Regions from separate parts of the Suipraeoptans intestinalis genome, predicted to be linked through region 2. Evidence: predicted binding sites of a transcription regulator. Region 2 holds the regulator's gene; the other holds the start of a gene.
The links. The regulator NrdR, encoded in region 2, represses ribonucleotide reductase genes. The targets are predictions, from matches to a motif close to CACAANATNTTGTG.
Positions count from the first base shown of each region.

Region 1: a site for NrdR is predicted at 7,646-7,659, ahead of nrdD (anaerobic ribonucleoside-triphosphate reductase). Genes of this name have one in related genera too.

Region 1 is NZ_JAXFXH010000003.1:51,335-62,563, forward strand. Features, by position in the region: gene SOW26_RS00855 (glycogen/starch/alpha-glucan phosphorylase) at 1-1,866, shown strand, start outside; gene SOW26_RS00860 (helix-turn-helix domain-containing protein) at 2,040-3,053, opposite strand; gene SOW26_RS00865 (ABC transporter ATP-binding protein) at 3,269-5,026, shown strand; gene SOW26_RS00870 (ABC transporter ATP-binding protein) at 5,010-6,731, shown strand; gene SOW26_RS00875 (YbaK/EbsC family protein) at 6,992-7,456, shown strand; gene nrdD (anaerobic ribonucleoside-triphosphate reductase) at 7,707-9,896, shown strand; gene nrdG (anaerobic ribonucleoside-triphosphate reductase activating protein) at 9,906-10,409, shown strand; gene SOW26_RS00890 (ribose-phosphate pyrophosphokinase) at 10,543-11,229, opposite strand, start outside.
Region 2 is NZ_JAXFXH010000027.1:24,199-35,427, forward strand. Features, by position in the region: gene dapB (4-hydroxy-tetrahydrodipicolinate reductase) at 16-810, shown strand; tRNA gene SOW26_RS09360 (tRNA-Pro) at 907-981, opposite strand; gene arcC (carbamate kinase) at 1,099-2,028, shown strand; gene SOW26_RS09370 (ABC transporter ATP-binding protein) at 2,378-3,148, shown strand; gene SOW26_RS09375 (ABC transporter permease) at 3,153-4,361, shown strand; gene nrdR (transcriptional regulator NrdR) at 4,478-4,927, shown strand; gene truA (tRNA pseudouridine(38-40) synthase TruA) at 5,125-5,859, shown strand; gene SOW26_RS09390 (exodeoxyribonuclease III) at 5,896-6,648, shown strand; gene SOW26_RS09395 (MBL fold metallo-hydrolase) at 6,808-8,955, shown strand; gene uvrB (excinuclease ABC subunit UvrB) at 9,389-11,229, shown strand, end outside.

The sequences.
Region 1 (11,229 bases), on a different contig from region 2:
TTGTTCCGCCAGGTACTGGAAAACAGGAAACAAAAAGAAGTGAAAAACCCCTGGATCGAGCAGGAAAACTGGCTGGTGGACACAGGGATCCACTTTACGGTGCCGTTCCGTGACTTTCAGCTACGGTCCACACTGTACGATATAGATGTGCCGGGCTATGAAAGTGGAGTAAACCGCCTGCACCTGTTTGATGTGGATACCCTGGATGAAAGCCTGGTGGAAGAAGGGATCAGCTTTGACAAAACGGCGGTAGCAAAGAACCTGACCCTGTTCCTTTACCCGGATGACAGCGACAAGGCGGGACATCTGCTTCGGATCTACCAGCAGTACTTTATGGTAAGCAACGGTGCGCAGCTGATTCTGAAGGAAATGGATGAGAAGGGCTATGATGTAAGACAGATGCATGAGCATGTGGTCATTCAGATCAACGATACCCATCCTTCCATGGTGATTCCGGAAATGATCCGCCTTCTGGAAGAGAGAGGTCTGTCCTTTGAGGAAGCGGCAGATGTGGTAAGCAGGACCTGTGCGTATACCAATCACACGATTCTGGCGGAGGCGTTGGAAAAATGGCCGTCCTCTTATCTGGAAGAGGTGGTTCCGCATCTGATGCCGGTGATCCGGAAGCTGGACGAGAAGGCGAAAAAGGCACATCCCGACGAGGCGGTTGCCATTATTGACGGGGATGGAAGAGTTCACATGGCGCATATGGATATCCACTATGGATTCAGCGTAAACGGTGTTGCCGCTCTGCATACAGATATCCTGAAGGAATCTGAGCTGAAAGCTTTTTATGACATTTATCCGGAGAAATTTAATAATAAAACCAACGGGATCACCTTCCGCCGCTGGCTGATGCACTGCAATCCCAGCCTGGCAGAATACCTGACAGAACTGATCGGCAGCGGCTGGAAAAAAGACGCACAGGAACTGGAGAAGCTTCTGTCCTATGAAGCGGAGGAAGCGGTGCGAAACAGACTGCTGGAGATCAAAGCGGACAACAAAAAGAAACTGAAAAATTACTTAAAAGAAACACAAAATGTAGAAATCTGTGAGAACTCTGTATTTGATATCCAGATCAAACGGCTCCACGAGTACAAGAGACAACAGATGAACGCCCTTTACATCATCCACAAGTACCTGGAGATCAAGGCAGGAAACCTGCCGAAAACACCTGTTACTATGATCTTTGGCGCAAAGGCGGCTCCTGCATATACGCTGGCAAAGGATATTATCCATCTGATTTTGTGCCTGCGTGATCTCATTGAGGCAGATGAGACAGTAAGACCGTATCTGCGGGTGGTGATGGTAGAAAATTACAACGTGACCAAGGCGGAATACCTGATTCCTGCCTGCGACATTTCAGAACAGATCTCTCTGGCATCCAAGGAAGCCAGCGGAACAGGAAACATGAAGTTTATGCTCAACGGAGCCGTGACACTGGGAACCATGGACGGAGCCAATGTGGAGATCTGCGATCTGGTAGGCGAGGACAGTATCTACATCTTCGGAGCAAAAAGCCAGGAAGTGATCCGACTTTATGAAACAGGCTCTTACTGTGCAAAAGATCTCTATGCGTCCAGGGAAGGAATCAAGAAGCTGGTGGATTTCATTGTAGGAGAGGAATTGCTGGCGCTGGGAGATCCGGAAAGTCTGAACCGGCTGTATCAGGATCTCATCCACAAAGACTGGTTTATGGCGCTGCTGGACATTGAATGTTATATTGCAACGAAGGAAAGAATGCTGTCCGATTATGAGGACAGAGAAAAATGGAGCCGCATGATGCTGAAGAACACGGCAAAGGCAGGATTTTTCTCTTCAGACCGAACCATCGCGGAGTATAACAGAGATATCTGGAAGCTGTAGAAGGACGGAAGAACGAAAAAGGAACAGACAGGAAAAGAAAAGTAAAAAGATAGAATCATCTTTCGCAGGGGAGAAGGAAAGACTCCGGCCAGGAGACCGTGGAAGCAATGTGCTTCCGGGTATCATAGGTCCGGAGTCTTTTGCGTGTGGAAATACAAAAAGGCTGCCTGTGGTCAAAGGGGGAGGGAGTCTGACGGATCGGGGAAGGTCCTGCGGCAGGAATGTTTGTGGCAATCAGCGGCGGGATGGCTGGCAAAGGACTGCTTTTTAACCTCCCGGGGATAAATCCCCTTGTACTTTTTGAACAGCGTGGTAAAACGGCTGTGGGAAGCGTATCCCACCGATTTGGCAATATCCTTTATCTCCAGATCGGTGGTGGACAGCAGCGTCTCTGCGATGTTCATCCGTTTTCTCTGAGAGTATTCGGTAATACTCATCTGATTTTTCAAAGAAAAGAGCGTTTTTAGTTTCGTCCCGCTCATCATGGCAATTTTTTCCAAAAGCTCCTGGGGAATGTCCAGTGCATAATGGTCGTTGATATAGTTTTCCACATTTTCCAGTCCGCGTTTGTCGGCGGCAGAAATCTGGCGGAGCCGGGATTTGTTCAGGTAGGCGTCCAAAGTGATACTGAGCCATTCTTTGGCCTTGGCCTCAAAAAAAAGCTGAGCGGCAGGAACTGTCATCTGACAGGTTAAAATGGCGTTTGCCAGAAGCTCCAGAGGCTTGGTGACCAGCTCTCGGGTATCGAAAAAGACGTCAGACGCGGGGATATCCGAAGAAGCAAGATATTCCTGGATCATATTTTCCTTGAAGCTGATCCCCACGCTGAGAAAGGGGGAGTTGCCATGGAGAAGAAAACGGGCGGAGGTTTCTTCTGTACTGGAGACCAAAAGCGTATTGGAGGTCAGTGTCTGATAAGGAGTAAAACACTCTCCGTTAGCGGATTTGATGTAGGTGGAATTAAAGGAAAACAGGTGGGAGAGTCCGGAAAAGGATCCGACGATCTTTTCCTTTGTTATGAAAAAATCATGGATATCTACAATAAACTGATCGGTTTCATAGTACCAGTAACAGCCGTCAAAATCTTCGCCCTGCATATGAAATGTCTGACCGGCAGAGCAGAATCCGGCAGAGTTCGGACAGATCTGACAGTCGAGGGTTTTTAGAAACTCTGAAAAAGAAGACATAGGCACCTCCTGCGATTGCAATCAGACTATTGCAATTAGACAAAACAATAATACGATTAGACATTAAAAGCTAGATTGATTGTATCATTTTTTAAAAGCAGATACAATAATAAAGTGAAAATGCTTATGCATAAAGGGGTTCTGTGCAAATGCATATTGAGGGGTGTTATCAAAAACAAAATCACTGTCTAAACGTGACAGAAAAGGAGGGTTTTATGTTTCGGGTTTATAAAAAACTAATCAGCTATGCGCCGGAAAAAAAGTACCTGTTGTTTCTGACGGTTCTTTTTTCGGCGGGAGCAGCTCTGCTTCAGATCTATGCCTTTTATAATCTGTATGGATTTTTAAATCGGCTGATCCTGGAAGGGAATCAGGAAGGGGCGACACAATCTGCCCTTTGGATCGCAGGCTTGATGTTTGGCGGAGGAATTTTGTATTTTCTTTCCCTTTCGGCGGCGCATCTGTTTGCTTTCCGTCTGGAGACAAATCTGAGAAAATTTGGGATCGATGGGCTGACAAATGCCAGTTTCCGGTTTTTTGACAAAACTTCTTCAGGGAAAACAAGGAAACTTCTGGATGACAACGCGGCTCAGACACATATGGCGGTGGCCCATCTGATCCCGGATAATACGGGAGCCATGCTGATGCCGGTTCTGCTGCTGGTTCTTGGCTTTGCAGTCAGCATCCGTGTAGGAGGGACTCTTTTGGCGCTGACAGCACTCAGCCTGCTACTGATGAGCCGAATGATGGGAGAGAAGAAATTTATGAAGATCTATCAGGAGTCTCTGGAAAAGCTAAGCAGTGAAACGGTGGAGTACATCAGAGGAATGCAGGTGGTAAAGATCTTCGGGGTGGATGTAAAAAGCTTTAAAGCGCTGCATGGAGCGATCAGGGAATACGCCAGATATGCATTGAATTATTCCATGAGCTGTAAAATCCCGTATGTTTTGTTTCAGGAATTGTTTTTCGGCCTGGTGGCGCTTTTGATCCCCCTACTGCTGTGGCTTACGGATATAGGAGGGAATCCAAAAGGAACGGTGACAGAACTGATCATGGTCTTCTTCCTAAGCGGAGTGCTGTTTACTTTCATCATGAAAGTTATGTATCTGTCCATGTATATGTTTCAGGCGCAGGACGCTGTAGGTAAGCTGGAAACGCTGTATGAACAGATGCAGGAAGACTGTCTGGAGTTTGGGAAGGAAACCCGGTTTCCGAATTTTGATATTGAATTTGAGCATGTGTCCTTTGGATATGGAGACAAGCTGGTGCTGGAGGATGTAAGTTTCCGGTTGGAAGAAGGAAAGTCCTATGCGCTTCTGGGAGCAAGCGGGAGCGGGAAATCTACGATTGCCAAGCTGATCTCAGGATTTTATAAGATTCAGTCTGGTGCGGTAAAAATTGGGGGCATCCCTTTGACGGAATACGCGAAAGAAGCAGTCATTCAAAATATTGCGTTTGTATTTCAGGATGTAAAGCTGTTTCAGACGACACTTTTTGAAAATGTGGCGCTCGCCAATAAAAAGGCCACAAAAAAAGAGGTGCTGGAGGCCATGCATCTTGCAGGCTGCGACAGCATTTTGGAAAAATTTAAAGACCGGGAGAAAACAGTGATCGGATCGAAGGGAGTCTATCTGTCCGGCGGAGAGAAACAGCGGATCGCAATCGCCAGAGCGATCCTAAAGGACGCAAAGATCGTGATCTTTGACGAGGCAAGCGCGGGGATCGATCCGGACAATGAGCATGAATTGCAGAAGGCGTTCGCCAATTTGATGAAAGGCAAGACCGTGATCATGATCGCGCATCGGCTGACCAGCATCCGGAATGTGGATGAGATTCTGGTGATGCAGGACGGGAAGATCATCGAGAGGGGAACGGACGAGGAGCTGATGAAAGAAGATACGGTATACAGACATTTTCAGAAAATTTATGCAGAGGCAAACGATTGGAGGGTTACAGATGAAAAAGTTGTTTAGAAACCGACTGGCGTTGACGGAGCAGGGAGCGAAAGATCTGGTGCGTTCCAGTATCGCAACCTTTTTTTGCTACACGATGAATATGGTACCCGCTATGCTGCTGCTGTTGTTTTTTGATCAGCTGGTGCTGGGGCATACCAGAAGCAACGGGGTGTACTTTGTCGTTTCGGCGGTCATACTGGTGGGGCTGTATGTCCTGCTGAGTATCGAATATAACTCTTTATACAATGCTACCTACAGGGAAAGCGAGCATCTGCGGATCGATATTGCAAGCACGCTGAGTAAGCTTCCTCTGTCATATTTTTCAAAACATGATCTTTCCGATCTGGCACAAACCATCATGGGAGACGTGGCGGCCATAGAGCATGCGCTCTCTCATGCCATTGCCAAGCTGATAGGGTTTCTTGCGTTTTTCGCAGTGGTTTCCGTACTGCTTCTGACAGGGAATGTGAAGCTTGGGGCGATAGTGATCCTGCCGATTTTGCTGAACTTTTTACTGATTCTTCTTTCCAAGCGGATGCAGATCAAAAATCAGGGGAAATACTATACAAAGCTGCGGAAAAATGCGGAAAGCTTTCAAGAAGCAATCGAATTGCAGCAGGAAATACAAAGCTTCGGAATGGCAAAAGAAATAAAAAGAAAGCTTTACAGAGAGATGGAGGAGAGTGAAACCATTCATATCCGGGCAGAAATACTGGTGGGTCTCACAATGAACCTGGCCAGCATTGTTTTGTACCTTTCTTTGGTAGGTGTGATCGTTTTAGGATCAGTCATGCTGTTTGCAGGAGAAATGAATCTTCTTTATTTCATCGGATATCTTCTGGCTGCCATGAAGCTGAAAGACGGGGCGGAGGCCATAGGCCAGAATATGGCGGAGCTGTTTTACATTGATTCCATGATCCGGAGGGTGAAGGAGATCCGTCAGACGCCGCTGCAGACGGGAGAGGAGGCTTCGTTAGAGCGATTTGATATTGAGCTGCAGGACGTTAGATTTTCCTATGATGCCGACACGCCGATCCTAAAGGGTGTCAGCTTTACTGCAAAGCAGAATGAGGTGACGGCTTTGGTAGGAAAATCCGGCTGCGGAAAGACCAGTATCCTGCGGCTGATGTCAAGACTGTATGACTATGAGGAGGGAAGCATCCGGATTTCAGGGAAGGACATCAAAGCGATTTCAACAAAGGCGCTGTTTGACAAAGTGTCTATTGTTTTTCAGGATGTGACGCTTTTTAATACGTCTGTTCTGGAAAATATCCGGATCGGAAAGACGGGAGCAAGTGACGAAGAGGTAAAACGTGCGGCTCGCCTGGCAAACTGCGAGGAGTTTATCAGCAGGCTTCCGGAAGGATATGCCACCAGGATCGGGGAAAACGGAGCGACCCTGTCCGGCGGGGAAAGGCAGAGGCTTTCCATTGCCAGAGCATTTTTGAAAGATGCGCCGATCGTTATCCTGGATGAGATCGCAGCAGCCCTGGATGTGGATAATGAGAAGAAAATTCAGGAAAGTCTGAACAAGCTTATGAAGGGCAAGACGGTGATCATTATTTCCCATCGATTGAAATCCATTGAAAATGCGAACAAGATCGTGGTGATCGAGGACGGAAAGGTAGAGGCCTGGGGCAAACACCAGGAACTTCTGACTTCCTCAAAAACCTACAGAGGGCTGGTGGAAAGTGCACAGCTGGCAGAGGCGTTCGTCTATTGATGGGAAAAAGGGGGAGCAGGAAAGGGTATCTTGACCTGAGGCTTTGATAATTTTTAAAAACATCGGCATAGTTGATGTAACTATCGGCTATGCCGTTTTTTTATGTCAGAGCGGTAGAAATTCGCTCTTTTCATATCTGACGGAAGAATTACCATTCCAAGTTTTTATGTTCTCGGCCGCCGGCAAATGCTGCAAGAAAAGGATATAAAAAAGCAAACATTTCGAGTATAATGAGAAGGCAGAAAAGGAGTGAGGAGCAAATGGCATTTGAACAGGCAAGAGAATATTTAAGGCAGAGAGGATACGCGGAGAGGATCACAGTGTTTCAGACCTCCAGTGCGACGGTGGAGCTGGCGGCGCAGGCAATTGGCACAGAACCGGAGCGGATCGCAAAATCCCTGACCTTCTGGGGGACAGACGGCCCGATCATGATCGTCTGCGCAGGAGACGGGAGAGTGGACAATAAAAAATTCAAGGAACAATTTGGAAGAAAGGCAAAGATGCTTACGAAAGAGGAAGTGGCAGAGTGGATCGGACATGATGTGGGAGGGGTATGCCCCTTTGGAATACGGGAAGGAGTCAAAGTGTATCTGGACGTATCCATGAAGCGGTTTGACAGGATCTACCCGGCGTGTGGAAGCAGCAACAGCATGGTAGATCTGACGCCGGAAGAGCTGGAGACTCTGTGCGAAGGGACTGCCTGGGTAGATATCTGTAAATTTTAGACAGAACGGAGAGGAAATATACCGGTTGTCATAGGCGGGAAGCCGACGCAGAGCAAATAAAAAAGCAGACAGAATTGTTTGGAAAGCGGGCAAAAAAGCAAAGGAGAGCCTGACAGGAAGATGACAGATAAGAAATATAGAAAATACCTCTTCCCTTTCAAAGAAATATGGTGTATGATAGTGAACAGACACAATATATAGTGTGAGCGAGACAAAAGGTTCGATATTTAGTGGAAGAAGGGGAGAGCGTATGAGTACGGCAAAGAACACCCGTGTTATCAAAAGAAGCGGGGAAGAAGTGGATTTTTGTATTGAAAAAATCAGGAATGCGATCATTGCAGCCAACAAGGAGGTAGATCGTCTGTATCAGATGAATGACTATCAGATCATGGCGATCGCAGACAATGTAACGGCGAAAGTGGAGGCGCTTACTCATGCAGTCCATGTGGAGGACATCCAGGATATGGTGGAGACCGGGATCATGGAGATGCGAGGCTATGAGGTGGCGCAGAAATATGTGCGTTACCGGTATAAACGGGAGCTGACCCGAAAGTCCAATACTACAGATAACGGGATCCTGGCACTGATCGAGCATATTAACGAAGAAGTGAATCAGGAAAACTCTAACAAGAACCCTGTGATCAATTCCACCCAGAGAGACTATATGGCAGGAGAGGTGAGCAAGGACCTGTCCAAGCGTGTACTGCTGCCGGAGGAAGTGGTGGCGGCCCATGAGGCGGGGATCATTCATTTTCATGATACCGATTATTTCGCACAGAAGGAGCATAACTGCGACCTGATCAATCTGGAGGATATGCTGCAAAACGGAACCGTTATCAGTGAGACGCTCATAGAAAAGCCCCACAGCTTTTTTACCGCCTGCAATGTGACGACCCAGATCGTGGCACAGGTAGCCAGCAACCAGTATGGCGGGCAGTCCTTTACTCTGGCGCATTTGGCTCCCTTTGTAGACATCAGCAGGCAGAAAATACGTAAAACGGTTATAGAAGAGAGAGAATCCTGCCACGAAACGCTGGATGAGGAGATCATCAGAAAAGTAACGGAAACACGTCTTCGAACGGAGATCCGAAGCGGGATCCAGACGATCCAGTATCAGTTGATCACTTTGATGACCTGTAACGGACAGGCGCCTTTTGTGACGGTGTTTATGTATCTGGATGAGGTAGAAGAGGGGCAGACCAGGGATGATCTGGCCATTATCATCGAAGAAGTGTTGATCCAGAGGATGCAGGGAGTCAAAAACGAAAAGGGTGTATGGATCACACCGGCATTCCCCAAGCTGATCTATGTACTGGATGAGGATAATATCACGGAAGGATCCAAGTATTGGGATCTGACCGTATTGTCGGCAAAGTGTACGGCGAAGCGTATGGTGCCGGATTATATCTCCGCAAAAATGATGCGGGAATTGAAAAAGGGAGCAGTGTATCCCTGCATGGGATGCCGGTCTTTTCTGACGGTGGAGGAAAAGCAGAAGAACCCGGATGGAAGCTACAAATTCTACGGACGTTTCAATCAGGGCGTGGTGACGCTGAACCTGGTAGATGTGGCATGCTCCGCCAATGGAAATGAGGAGCGGTTCTGGGCTATTTTGGAGGAGCGGCTGGAGCTTTGCCACAGAGCGCTTCGCTGCAGACATGACAGGCTGCTGGGCACCATTTCGGACGTGGCGCCCATCCTGTGGCAGTACGGGGCGCTGGCAAGACTGAAGAAGGGTGAAAAAATAGACCGGCTGTTGTATGACGGCTATTCCACCATTTCTCTGGGGTATGCGGGACTGTATGAGATGTGCATGCGCATGAAAGGAAAATCGCACACGGATCCGGAGGCGAGACCGTTTGCGCTGGCAGTCATGCAGAGGCTGAACGATAAGTGCGCGCAGTGGAGGGAGGCTGAGAACATCAGCTATTCCGTATACGGAACTCCGATGGAATCCACTACGTATAAGTTTGCCAAGTGCCTGAAAAAGCGGTTTGGCGTTATTCCGGGCGTAACAGACAAGAACTACATTACCAACAGCTATCATGTGCATGTTGCAGAAGAGATCGATGCTTTCCATAAGCTCAAGTTTGAAGCAGAGTTTCAGAAGCTTTCTCCCGGAGGCGCCATCAGCTATATCGAGGTGCCGGACATGCAGGACAATATCCCGGCAGTTTTGACGGTAATGCAGTTTATCTATGAGAATATCATGTATGCAGAACTGAATACCAAGAGTGACTATTGTGAATGCTGCGGGTATTCCGGGGAGGTCGTAGTAAAAGAGGACGCATCCGGAAAACTGGGATGGCAGTGCCCCAATTGTGGAAATACCGATCAGGACAGACTGTTTGTGGCAAGAAGAACCTGTGGCTACATCGGAACGCAGTTCTGGAATCAGGGGCGGACGCAGGAGATCAAAGACAGAGTCCTGCATCTGTAGGAGGACGGCATGTACTATGGAAATGTAAAGGCCTGTGATATTGCCAATGGTCCGGGAGTAAGAGTCAGCCTGTTTGTTTCCGGCTGCAGGCACCACTGTAAAGGATGCTTCAACCGGGAAACATGGGCCTTTGACTACGGAAGTGAGTTTACCGATGCTGTCAGGGAACAGATATTGACCTATCTGCAGCCCGCCTATGTACAGGGATTCAGTCTGCTGGGAGGAGAGCCTTTTGAGCCGGAGAATCAACGGGAGCTGGTAGGGCTGCTTCGGGAGATAAAGGCGCAGTTCCCCAAGAAAGATGTGTGGTGTTACACCGGCTACCTGTATGATGTGGATCTGCAGGAGGGCGGCCGGGTGTATGGAAAAGATACCAAAGAAATGCTGTCTTATATCGATGTGCTGGTGGACGGCCCCTTTGTGGAAGCGGAAAAAGACCTGTCTCTTATATTCAGAGGCAGCCGTAACCAGAGGGTGATCGAACTAAAGACGGGGAAGTATTTATATACATAAAAATATCCTGCAGAGAAGGACGAAATTGTCCGGATTCTGCAGGATATTTTTTGGTTGCGGCGGGACAAAGCTTTCAATCGCCAGTCCCAACTGGATTGTTAAAACAAATTCTAACATGAAACTGCTTTTGACGTTAGATCGCTTCGCCTCTTTTGTAACGCTCGATCACATTCTGAATCCGCTCGCTGGGGTTCAGAAGACTGCTGACAGAGCCGTCGTGATTGAGGGTGTCGATCATCAGTGCGATGTATTTGCTCATGTCGCAATTGATGTAGTACGGACGTTCCAGAAGCTGGGGCGGCTGATAGATCAGGTTGGTAGTCAGGATGGCATCCAGTACACCCTCTTCATAAGCCTGATCAAATTTGGACAGACCGTTGGTGAAGAGTCCGAAGGTAGCAGCCGCAAAGATTCTTCGAGCCTTTCTTTGCTTCAGCTGTCTTGCCACATCCAGAATACTGTCTCCCGAGGAGATCATGTCGTCCAGGATGATCACATCCTTGCCTTCCACGGAGGATCCCAAAAATTCGTGAGCTACGATAGGATTTCTTCCGTCTACGATCCGGGTAAAATCCCTGCGCTTATAGAACATTCCCATGTCCAGATTCAGAACATTGGCAAGATAGATGGCACGTTCGGTAGCGCCCTCGTCGGGGCTGATAGCCATCATATGGTCTGCGTCGATGGTCAGATCCGGAAAGCGGCGGAGCAGTCCCTTGATAAACTGATAGGTGGGACGTACCGTTTCAAATCCGTTTAACGGAATAGCATTTTGAACCCGTGGATCATGGGCGTCAAAGGTAATGATATTGTCAGCTCC
Region 2 (11,229 bases):
CGGGAGGGAAGAAAGATGAATGTGATTGTGATAGGACCGAGAGGAAAAATGGGAAAGCTGATCATACAGGCGGCAGCACAGAGAGAGGATATGATTCTGGTGGGAGGAGTCGCCCCCAAAGGAAGAGACTATGTAGGCAAAGACCTGGGACAGGCGGCTATGCTGGGGGAAAATCTGGGAAAGCTGGTCTACGATGATCTGGAGGAGATCATAGAGGACTGTGATGTGATCATTGATTTTTCTACCAGAGAGACCTCTATGAATGTCCTGGACGCCGCACGCAGGCATAAAAAAGCGCTGGTATGTGGAACTACCGGATTTTCAGAAGAAGAGAGAAATAAATTTGTACAGGCCGCGGGAGAAATCCCTATTCTTTACGCAGCAAATACATCCAGGATGGTCAATGTTATGCGAAAGCTTCTGGAAACAGCAGTCCGACTACTGCCGGAGGCGGATGTCGAAATCCTGGAAATGCATGATCAATGGAAGATCGACGCTCCCAGCGGGACATCCAGAGAGCTGGGAGAGGCGATGGCAAAGGCGCTGGGAAAGGAATGGGAAAAAATAGCTGTTTTTGGACGGGAAGGAGCATTTCCCAGAGAAAAGGGAACCATGGGATACCATTCCCTGCGGGCAGGCAATATCCCCAGCAGTCATACTGTATTTTTGGGAGGAATGGGAGAGCGTTTGGAAATTACCCACCACTCCTATAACTGGGAATGCTTTGCAAGAGGAGCCTGCGACTGTGCGGTGTTTCTGGAAGGGAAGCCGGCAGGTTATTATACGATAGAAGATGTGATTCAATTATAGCGGGGAGCGGAAGAGAAGAGGCCGCATGGAGCAGCAGTAGTTTTGCTGACAACAAAAAAGAGCATCAGACAAAAGTGTGTGATGCTCTCTTTACAGTCGGGGTAACAGGATTCGAACCTGCGACCTCACGGCCCCCAGCCGTGCGCTCTGACCAAGCTGAGCCATACCCCGATAGACCTATTCTAGCGAATTTGGAAAAAGAATGCAAGTATTATTTTTCATTAAGAGGTATGTTATAATCATTTTCAATAGAAACGGCATGACAGAAAGCTGTGAGGAGGAACGCAAATGAAGAAAAGAGCGGTACTGGCACTGGGACACAGGGCGTTGGGAATCACCCTGCCGGATCAACAAAAGGCAGTAACAAAGACGGCGGAAGCGATCGCAGATCTGATAGAAGAAGGCTATCAGGTGGCGATTACCCACAGCAACGCACCTCAGGTGGGGATGATCCATACAGCCATGAATGAATTTGGCAAAGCGCATCAGGATTATACAGCGGCTCCCATGTCGGTGTGTTCGGCTATGAGTCAGGGATACATCGGATACGACCTGCAGAAGGCCATTCGAGAAGCATTGTTAAATAGAGGTCTTTATCGGACGGTCAGTACCGTATTGACCCAGGTGATCGTAGATCCCTATGACGAGGCTTTTTACACGCCTACAAAAGTGTTGGGACGTTATCTGAACGCAGAAGAGGCTGCAAAGGAGAGGAAGAAGGGAAATTATGTGGTGGAAGAGCCGGGAAAAGGTTTCCGCAGAATCGTGGCGGCCCCCAATCCGGTTGCCATTGTGGAGATTGATGCGATAAAAGCGCTCCTGGATGCAGATCAGGTGGTGATCGCAGCTGGAGGCGGAGGGATCCCTGTGCTGGAGCAGGAGCATCATCTGAAGGGAGCCAGCGCGGTAGTGGAGAAAGATCTGGCGGCCGGGAAGCTGGCGGAAGAGACGGATGCAGACGAACTGATTATCCTGACCAGCGTGGAAAAGGTAAAGATCCACATGGGGACAGACAGAGAGGAGCAGTTGGGGGAGATCAGCGTGGAGGAGGCGAAAGGCTATATGGAGGAAGGACACTTTGGAGTATATAATATGCTTCCGAAGTTTCGGGCGTCCATTTCCTTTTTGGAGAAACGGGAGGGAAGAAGGGCGATCATCACCTCCTTCGATCATGTAAAAGCTGCGATCCAGGGAAAAACAGGGACAAGGATCCTGTAAAAAGCCATCAAATATCAAACATGCCAGAAACATTGGAAATAATAGGATCAATCAGAAACCATCAGCAGTGAAGGCCTCTTTTGTCAGACGGAACCTGACGAAAGGAGTTCACCTCATAGGGCTGATGGTTCTGTTTTACAGGAAATTGTATGTGAGTATGAAAATCAAAGAAAATCCCTGCAAACACCCGGAAAAGTGCAGAGGAAGCCAGAGGGAAGGAAGCGGGGTGTCCGGAGCATCTCCGGGGAAGAAAAAGAGGTTGACAAGAAAAAAGAGAGGAAGTATGATTGTATCAACAAAGCAATACAATAAGACAATGCAAGAAACGAGCAGGAAGAGGGGTGTACAGATGATAGAAATCAAAAATCTGACGAAGGTGTATCGTCTGAACAAGAAGCAGATGATGGAGTTAAAGACGAAGGATCCTAAAAAGACGGCGGTAGGAAATCTGAGCTTTCAGGCGAAAGAGGGAGAGATCTATGGCCTTCTGGGACCAAACGGTGCGGGAAAGACGACCACGCTCCGCTGTATCGCCACCTTGATTCCTCCTACCGAAGGAGAGATTTATGTGAATGGATACGAGGTGCAGAAGGAGCCCAAGAAAGTCAGGACGCAGATTGGATTTCTGACCAGTGACATTAAACTGGATGAGCAGTTTACAGTAGATTATATGTTTGATTTTTTCGGACGGCTGCATGAAGTGGAAAAAGATACTCTTCAACAGAGAAAAGAGGAATTGTTTTCCTATTTTGGGATCGAAGGCTTTGCCCATAAGCAGATCAAGGAGCTTTCCACAGGAATGAAGCAGAAAGCAGCCATTGCAGTGAGTCTGGTACATGATCCCAGGATCGTTATTTTTGACGAACCTACCAACGGATTGGATATCATCACGGCAAGAGGGGTAACAGACTATCTGAAAAAGCTGCGGAATGAAGGAAAGCTGATCGTGGTTTCCACCCATATTATGTCGGAAGCACAAAAACTGTGTGACAGGATCGGAATCATTGTGGATGGAGAAATGGTGGCAGAAGGTACGGTGGCAGAACTTCTGCAACAGACCGGAGCACAGGATCTGGAAGACGCATTTTTTGAATTTTACAGGGAAAAGAAGGGGGAGTAGCGGCATGAAAGGAATCAGAGAAATATTCGGGAAAGAAATGGCGCGGATATTCAGGGACAAAAAAATGGTATTTTCTGTCTTTGTATTGCCGGTGGTGATCATGCTGGTTATTTTTTCGGTTGTGGGAATGATGGCGGAACGGAAGCAGAAAGACATCGAGGCACACAAATCCAGGATTTATACACTTCACGCGCCGACAGACTTTCAGCAACAGATGGAAGCGTCAGGATTTTTGGCCGAATATACACAGATGGAATCTGAAAAAGAATTTGAGGCGGCAAAGAAAAAGATCAAAGAGGGAGAGATCGATCTGATCGTAAGATTTTCCGATGGATTTGAAGAGCAGACAAAGGCTTACAAAGAAGGGGAGCCTCTTCCCTGGGTCAATACCTACGAAAATCCGTCAGAAGAATATTCGGCCAAGACGTCCTCCTTTGTGAAAACGATGCTGGAATCTTATCGTCAGACGCTTTTGGCAGAGCGAGTGGGAGATCTGAGGCAATTGACGGTTTTTGAAGTAAACACAGACAACTCTCAGATGTACATTCAGGATAAGGCGAAGGCGACAGGCAAGATGGCGGGAACCATGCTGCCCTACTTTGTAACCGTCTTTTTGTTTGCAGGGGCGATGGGAATCGGAACGGATATGATAGCAGGAGAGAAGGAAAGAGGAACCATGTACAGCCTTCTGGTGACGCCGATCCAGAGAAGCTCTATTGTACTGGGGAAGGTGTTTTCGCTTATGACGATCTCCGGAATTTCCGCAATTGTATATGTGACGGCCCTGGCAGTGGCGGCGAATACGATTTTTAAAGACAAGCTGTCGGGAGCAAACTTCCACCTGGATATTCAGGCGGGGCAGATCGCTATGCTGGGAGTACTGCTATTGTTTATGTCCTTCCTGTATTCTACCATCATTGCACTGATCTCTGTGTTTGCAAAGACGGTGAAAGAAGCAGGAACTTATATTATGCCGGCCTATATGCTAGTTTTGATCATCGGTCTGATCTCCATGTTTTCAACAGGAAAACCCCAGGAAAACCTCTGGTTTGTCCCGTTTTATAACAATGCCATGGCAATCCAGGGAATCATGAGTCAGGAGATCACCTTGTTCCAGTACGGGATCACGGTGGCGGAAACACTGGCATTGGGAGTGATTTTGACAGGGGTGATCGTGAAGGCATTTGAGAGTGAGAAGGTCATGTCTAAATAGGAGGATATTTGAAGGAAGAAAAACGGAAGGAACCGGAACTGTAAGGGACAATGGATTGACTTCACGAACCGGACAGGCTATACTGAAACCAACAAAATGAGAAGAGGTTAGACAACATGAAATGTCCTTATTGCAATCACCCGGATACAAAAGTAGTGGATTCCAGACCGACGGAGGACGGGAATTCCATCCGAAGACGGAGAGCCTGTGAAATCTGCAAAAAGAGGTTCACCACTTATGAAAAAGTGGAGACGATCCCACTCATCATTATCAAAAAGGATAATAACAGGGAACAGTATGATCGTGGCAAAATAGAAAACGGAGTGTTGCGCGCCTGTTATAAAAGGCCGATTTCAGCAGAAGCCATCAAGGCGGCAGTAGACCGGATCGAGACGCAGGTGTTCAGCCTGGAAGAAAAGGAAATTCCCAGCAACCGTATCGGTGAGATGGTCATGGAGGAGCTTAAGAGGCTGGATGAGGTGGCGTATGTGCGGTTTGCCTCTGTGTACAGAGAGTTTAAAGATGTGAATACCTTTATGGACGAGCTGAAGAAGATCTTGGGTTAAGACAGAAAAGAGTCGGTGAGAACCTCCTTGCTGCAAGGCTTGGGGCAGGTTCGGAACAGCCCTGGATCAAGCTCCGGAGCGGGCTTAACAAGTATTTGCGAATCCCGGAAAAAGGTGGTAGAATGATGAAAGAAGTGTACGATAAGGTATGCTTCTTTCTTTTTACTGTAAATGGAAAAGAGGCAAGGTGAATATAGATGAGAACATATAAACTGACGATTTCCTATGACGGAAGCAGGTTTCAAGGATGGCAGAGACAGTCTACCACGGACAATACCATCCAGTTTATCCTGGAGCGGAGCATCGGAAAGCTGGTGGGATATCGGGTGCATGTGGACGGCTCGGGACGAACGGATGCGGGCGTACACGCAAGAGGACAGGTGGCAAGTGTTCAGCTGGGCAGGCTGTATGACACGCAGGAATTCAGAGAATCCCTGAATCGTTACCTTCCGGAAGACATCCGGGTCATCAAGGTAGAGCTGATGAAAAACGGATTTCATGCCAGAAAAAGCGCAAAAGGAAAAAAGTACGAATATTATATTGACTGCAGGGAAAAGCCGGATGTATTTTCCCGAAGATATTGTTATCATTATCCGGAAAAGCTGGATATCCAGGCCATGCGAAAAGCGGCCTCCTATCTGATCGGGGCAAGAAATTTCACCAGTTTTACAGATGATAAGGATTGTAGCGATCCGGTCCGGCAGATTACTAACATCAAGATCCTGAGTTCGGGAGAAAAGGTGCGGATCACTTACTACGGATCAGGATTTTTGTATCACATGGTACGGATCCTGACAGGGACTCTTCTGGAAGTGGGAACGGGAAAACGGGACCCGGCGATGCTTCCTGTAGTGATTGCGGCAGAAGATCGTCGGCTGGCAGGATTTTTGGCGCCGGCAAGAGGATTGTTCCTGCGTAAGGTATATTATTAGAATCTATATATAGGAAAACAGAAAGTGAGGACATAGATGAAGTTTGTTTCGTGGAATGTGAATGGGATCAGAGCGTGCGTACAGAAGGGATTTTTGGAATTTTTTCAGGAGGCGGATGCGGATATTTTCTGTATCCAGGAGTCTAAAATGCAGGAGGGACAGCTGGAGCTTGCGACTCCGGGATACTATCAGTACTGGAATTACGCGAAGAAGAAAGGGTATTCGGGCACCGCGATCTTCACAAAGGAAGAGCCGCTGTCGGTACAGTATGGAATCGGGATAGAAGCGCATGATCAGGAGGGGCGGGTGATTACCCTGGAATTCGAGGAATACTATTTTATCACCGTTTATACGCCCAATTCGCAGAGTGAACTGGCAAGGCTTTCTTACCGGATGGAGTGGGAAAAAGACTTTCTTGCCTATCTGAAACGACTGGAGGAGATGAAGCCGGTGATCTTCTGTGGCGACCTGAATGTGGCGCACCGGGAGATCGATCTGAAAAATCCCAAGACCAACCGTAAGAATGCAGGCTTTACCGATGAGGAAAGGCAAAAATTCACAGAACTGACAGAGGCAGGTTTTATTGATACTTTCCGTTATTTTTATCCGGATCAGACAGAGATCTATTCCTGGTGGTCTTACAGATTTCGTGCCAGAGAAAAAAATGCAGGGTGGCGGATCGATTATTTCTGTGTATCAGAGGAACTGAAAGACAGGCTGGAGGATGCACAGATACTGACAGATGTGATGGGATCGGATCATTGTCCGGTGGTGCTGCAGATGAAATAAGGGCGACAGGCAAAGCAGAAGTGACAGGCAAAGAAGGTTTCTGCAGGAAGGAAGCGGAAACGGTATAAAATCATAACAAAAGAGCCGATACACAGCAAAGCAAGGAAATTGTGGGGAAAAGCCAGAAATGGGAGTGAACCGACGGATCAGGGAGGAAACGTGAAAAAAGGAAACTGGAAAAAGAGAGGGATGGCAATCATACTGGCAGCTGCAGTGGCTGCCGGAGGAGTGCAGGCACTGCCGGCATATGCGGAAGACAGCGGAGTGGGAGGCGTGACAGAGGATGTGGGAGCAGAGACAGGAGGAGTGACTTCCGAACCGGGAATGGATCTGCGGGAGGCGACCGGCGAAACAGAAACGATCCCACAAGCGACAGATACTGTCAGTACTGAGAGCATGCCGGGAATTGTAAAGATTCATATGGTTACTTCTTTTCAGAGTACAAATGCTTTTATCATAGAATGCGATGGACATTTTGCTGTGGTAGATTCGGGAGAAGATAGTGATTATCCAAAGAATCCCAGGCAGGGAGTGACGATAGGCCAGGGAATTGAAGAGAAAGTGATTGCTTATATGTATCGGTTAGGCATCAATGAAGAGAATTTTGATTATTATATAGGGACACATGCACATTCGGATCACATAGGGTCGGCAGATGAGGTGATCAGGGAATTTGAACCCAGGACAGTAATAGCCCCAAAATATGAAGATGAGTTTATGGATAATGAAAGAGTTTTGTATGATAATCTTTATGTACAAGAAAGAATGGTAGAGGCTGCTCAGGAAGTCGGAGCGAACCTTCTTCTAAATACACCGGTAGATCCGTATGAAATTCATTTGGGAAGTGCCAGGATCCAAATTTTTAACGGGGCACGGGATATAAAGCCCAAGTCACTATATGATGCGAATGAGATTTCTTTGGGAGTGAAAGTTACCGGATCGAATGGAAGGTCGGCTTTTATTGGCGGAGATATCAACGATTATTGGGGAGTAGAGTCCAGATTGAAGGACGAGGTGGGAAAGGTGGATGTGTGTACACTGAACCATCACGGAGGAACTGGTTCTAATTCATATCAGTACATGATGGCCCTAAATCCCAGAATCATTCTGGCCCCCAGAACCACGCCTGTTGTAGCTTCGTTGGAACCGGATGTACACGATCCGGAGCACAGTGCCTATGGCGGGATTTTGGAATTGTTGAGAAATGGGACGCAGATCGTGGCAGCAGGGGATATGGCATCAGATTTTGCCGTTGTAGTGTGCCTGGATGAACAACTGACTAATAATATTCCAGAAGACTTGGAAAGCTCTTTTTCAGATGTGGAAATGCGAATGGAAGAATCTTCAAGAGTAGCATTGAAGGGGGGAAGGTTAAAAGAGGCGATCCGGGAAGGGAGTTGGATTCGCATGGACAATAGATGGCGCTATATGGTTCAGGGGAAATTTTTGAATCAAGGGTTTGCAGATATAAACGGAGTTCGTTGCTATTTTGATACCGATGGATATCTGGTGACAGGCTGGATTTTACATGAAGATAAATGGTATTGTGCACATTTGGACGGAAGTCTGGCAAAATCAAAGTGGGTGGAATCTGGAGGGAAATGGTACTACCTGGATGCTAATTATGAAATGGCAGTAAGTACAACGGTGGATGGTGGATATTATGTAGATGAGACCGGGGTGTGGGTTCAGGAAGGAACCTGGATCAAAGATGGGATCGGTTGGTGGTATCGGTATCCGAACGGTTCCTGGCCGCAGGATTGTATAGCTTTGATCGGTGGCGAAAGATACAGCTTTGATGCAAGAGGCTATATGCAGACCGGATGGATCAAAAGAGGGGAAAGCTGGTACTATGCAGAGTCAAGCGGAGCTTTTCGGAAAAGTCAGTGGCTGTTCTACCGGGGAGTTTGGTATTACTTGAAGGCAGATGGAAGGATGGCAGTCAGTGAGATGACTCCCGATGGATACAAAGTGGACGAAGAAGGACGCTACATGGAGATCCAGGGGGATAAATGGGTAAAAGATACAGTGGGTTGGTGGTACTGCTATGCAGACGGATCCTGGCCCAGCAATAAGTTTGTTACTATCGAAGGAAAGGTTTATTATTTTAGTGAAGAAGGTTACCGCCAAAGCGGCTGGATCAAGGTGGGAGAAGACTGGTATTATGCAGAGACAGATGGAAGCATAGTTTTTTCAAAGTGGATTCCATATAAAGGAACATGGTACTATCTGCTGCCGGATGGAAAAATGATGAAACCATACAGGAAAAATAATACACAACTGGTGGAAAGTGAGTTTACGCCTTAGTTGAACCGGAGGCACGGAAGGAGGATCCTAAGCAGAAAAAGGAACAGGATATCCTCCATACAGCAAGGGAAGTTGCAGGATTCAAAAAGCCGGTTGCGGTGTAAAAGAATACTATTTGCGTGGGAGCAGGTTTCCGGAGTACGTTCAAGTGATCCGGAAGCCTGTTTTGTCATCGGCCCGGAATCCTGTCAAGGAAGGTTGCAACATTCTGTCTGGCAGGTGCATAATGGAATAAAGAATCCGAAGCCGAGTAGTTCTATCCGGTTTCGGAATATCCGACGAGATCAGTTGGAACGGAGGAAGAAACAAAGTATCTGCGGAGCGGAGTTTTGGGAACAAACAGAACAAACATTCGATTCATTCTATACATTTTCTTTGGATTCTGATATAATGGCAACAGAAAATGCAGATAGCAGATTCATAGGAGGATTTCATGGAGCATTTTGAATTAGTATCAGAATACGCCCCCACCGGCGACCAGCCGCAGGCGATTGAACAACTGGTGAAGGGCTTTCAGGAAGGTAACCAGTGCCAGACACTACTGGGAGTAACCGGCTCCGGAAAGACCTTTACCATGGCAAATGTTATTCAGCAGCTTAACAGACCGACGCTGGTCATTGCACACAATAAGACCTTAGCGGCACAGCTTTACGGAGAATTCAAAGAATTTTTCCCGAATAACGCAGTGGAATATTTCGTGTCCTATTATGATTACTACCAGCCGGAGGCCTATGTACCTTCTTCTGACACTTATATTGCAAAAGATTCGTCCATCAATGATGAGATCGATAAGCTGCGCCATTCGGCTACGGCGGCTCTGTCTGAACGAAGAGATGTGATCATCGTAGCCAGCGTATCCTGTATTTACGGACTGGGTTCTCCCATCGACTATCAGGAGATGGTGCTGTCTCTCAGGCCGGGGATGGAAAGAGACCGGGATGATGTGATACGAAAGCTGATAGATATCCAGTATGACAGAAACGAGATGGACTTCAAACGGGGCACCTTCCGGGTACGGGGAGATGTGCTGGAGGTTTTTCCGGCAGGTTCGGGAGAAGAGGCGGTCCGGATAGAGTTTTTTGGAGATGAGATAGACAGGATCACTCAGATAGACGTTTTGACAGGGGCGGTAAAAAGCGAACTGAGTCATGTGGCGGTTTTCCCGGCTTCCCACTATGTGGTTTCCAGAGAAAGTATGGAACGGGCAATCCGCTGCATTGAAGAGGAGCTGCAGGAGCGGATCGGATATTTCAAGCGGGAAGGGAAGCTGCTGGAAGCCCAGAGGATTGAAGAGCGGACAAATTTTGATATAGAGATGATGCGGGAGACCGGTTTTTGTTCCGGAATCGAAAATTATTCCCGGCATCTGACGGGGCTTCAGGCGGGCTGTCCGCCCCATACGCTGATAGATTATTTTCCGGATGACTTCATGATCATGGTCGATGAATCCCACAAAACCATTCCGCAGATCAGTGGAATGTACCACGGAGACCAGTCCAGGAAATCCACTTTGGTGGAGTACGGATTTCGCCTTCCGTCTGCAAAAGACAACAGACCTCTCAGCTTCGTGGAATTTGAAGGGAAAGTGAATCAGATGCTGTTTGTGTCAGCGACTCCCGGCGTCTATGAACAGGAGCAGGAGCTTTTGCGGGTACAGCAGGTGATCCGACCTACCGGTCTTTTGGATCCGGAGGTAGAAGTGGTGCCGGTGGAAGGACAGATCGATCACCTGCTGGGAGAAGTAAGAAAAGAGGTGGCCGGTGGACATAAGGTGCTGGTCACGACGCTGACCAAACGGATGGCAGAGGATCTGACAGATTATATGCGGGAGGTAGGGATTCGGGTCCGGTACCTCCACTCAGATATTGATACGCTGGAAAGGACGGAGATCGTCCGGGACATGCGGATGGATGTATTTGATGTGCTGGTAGGGATCAATCTCCTGCGGGAGGGGTTGGATATTCCGGAGATCACGCTGGTGGCAATTCTGGATGCGGATAAGGAGGGATTTTTGCGTTCAGAAACGTCTCTGGTGCAGACAATTGGGCGAGCAGCCAGAAATGCTGAAGGAAGAGTCCTGATGTATGCAGACAAGATCACTGATTCCATGGATCTGGCTATCCGAGAAACCATGCGAAGAAGAAAGATACAGATGGATTACAACCAGAAACATGGGATCACGCCGGCCACCATCAAAAAAGGAGTGAGGGATCTGATCGCAGTGTCGAAAAAGCTGACGGCAGAAGAGAATCTTCCGGATAAGGATCTGGAATC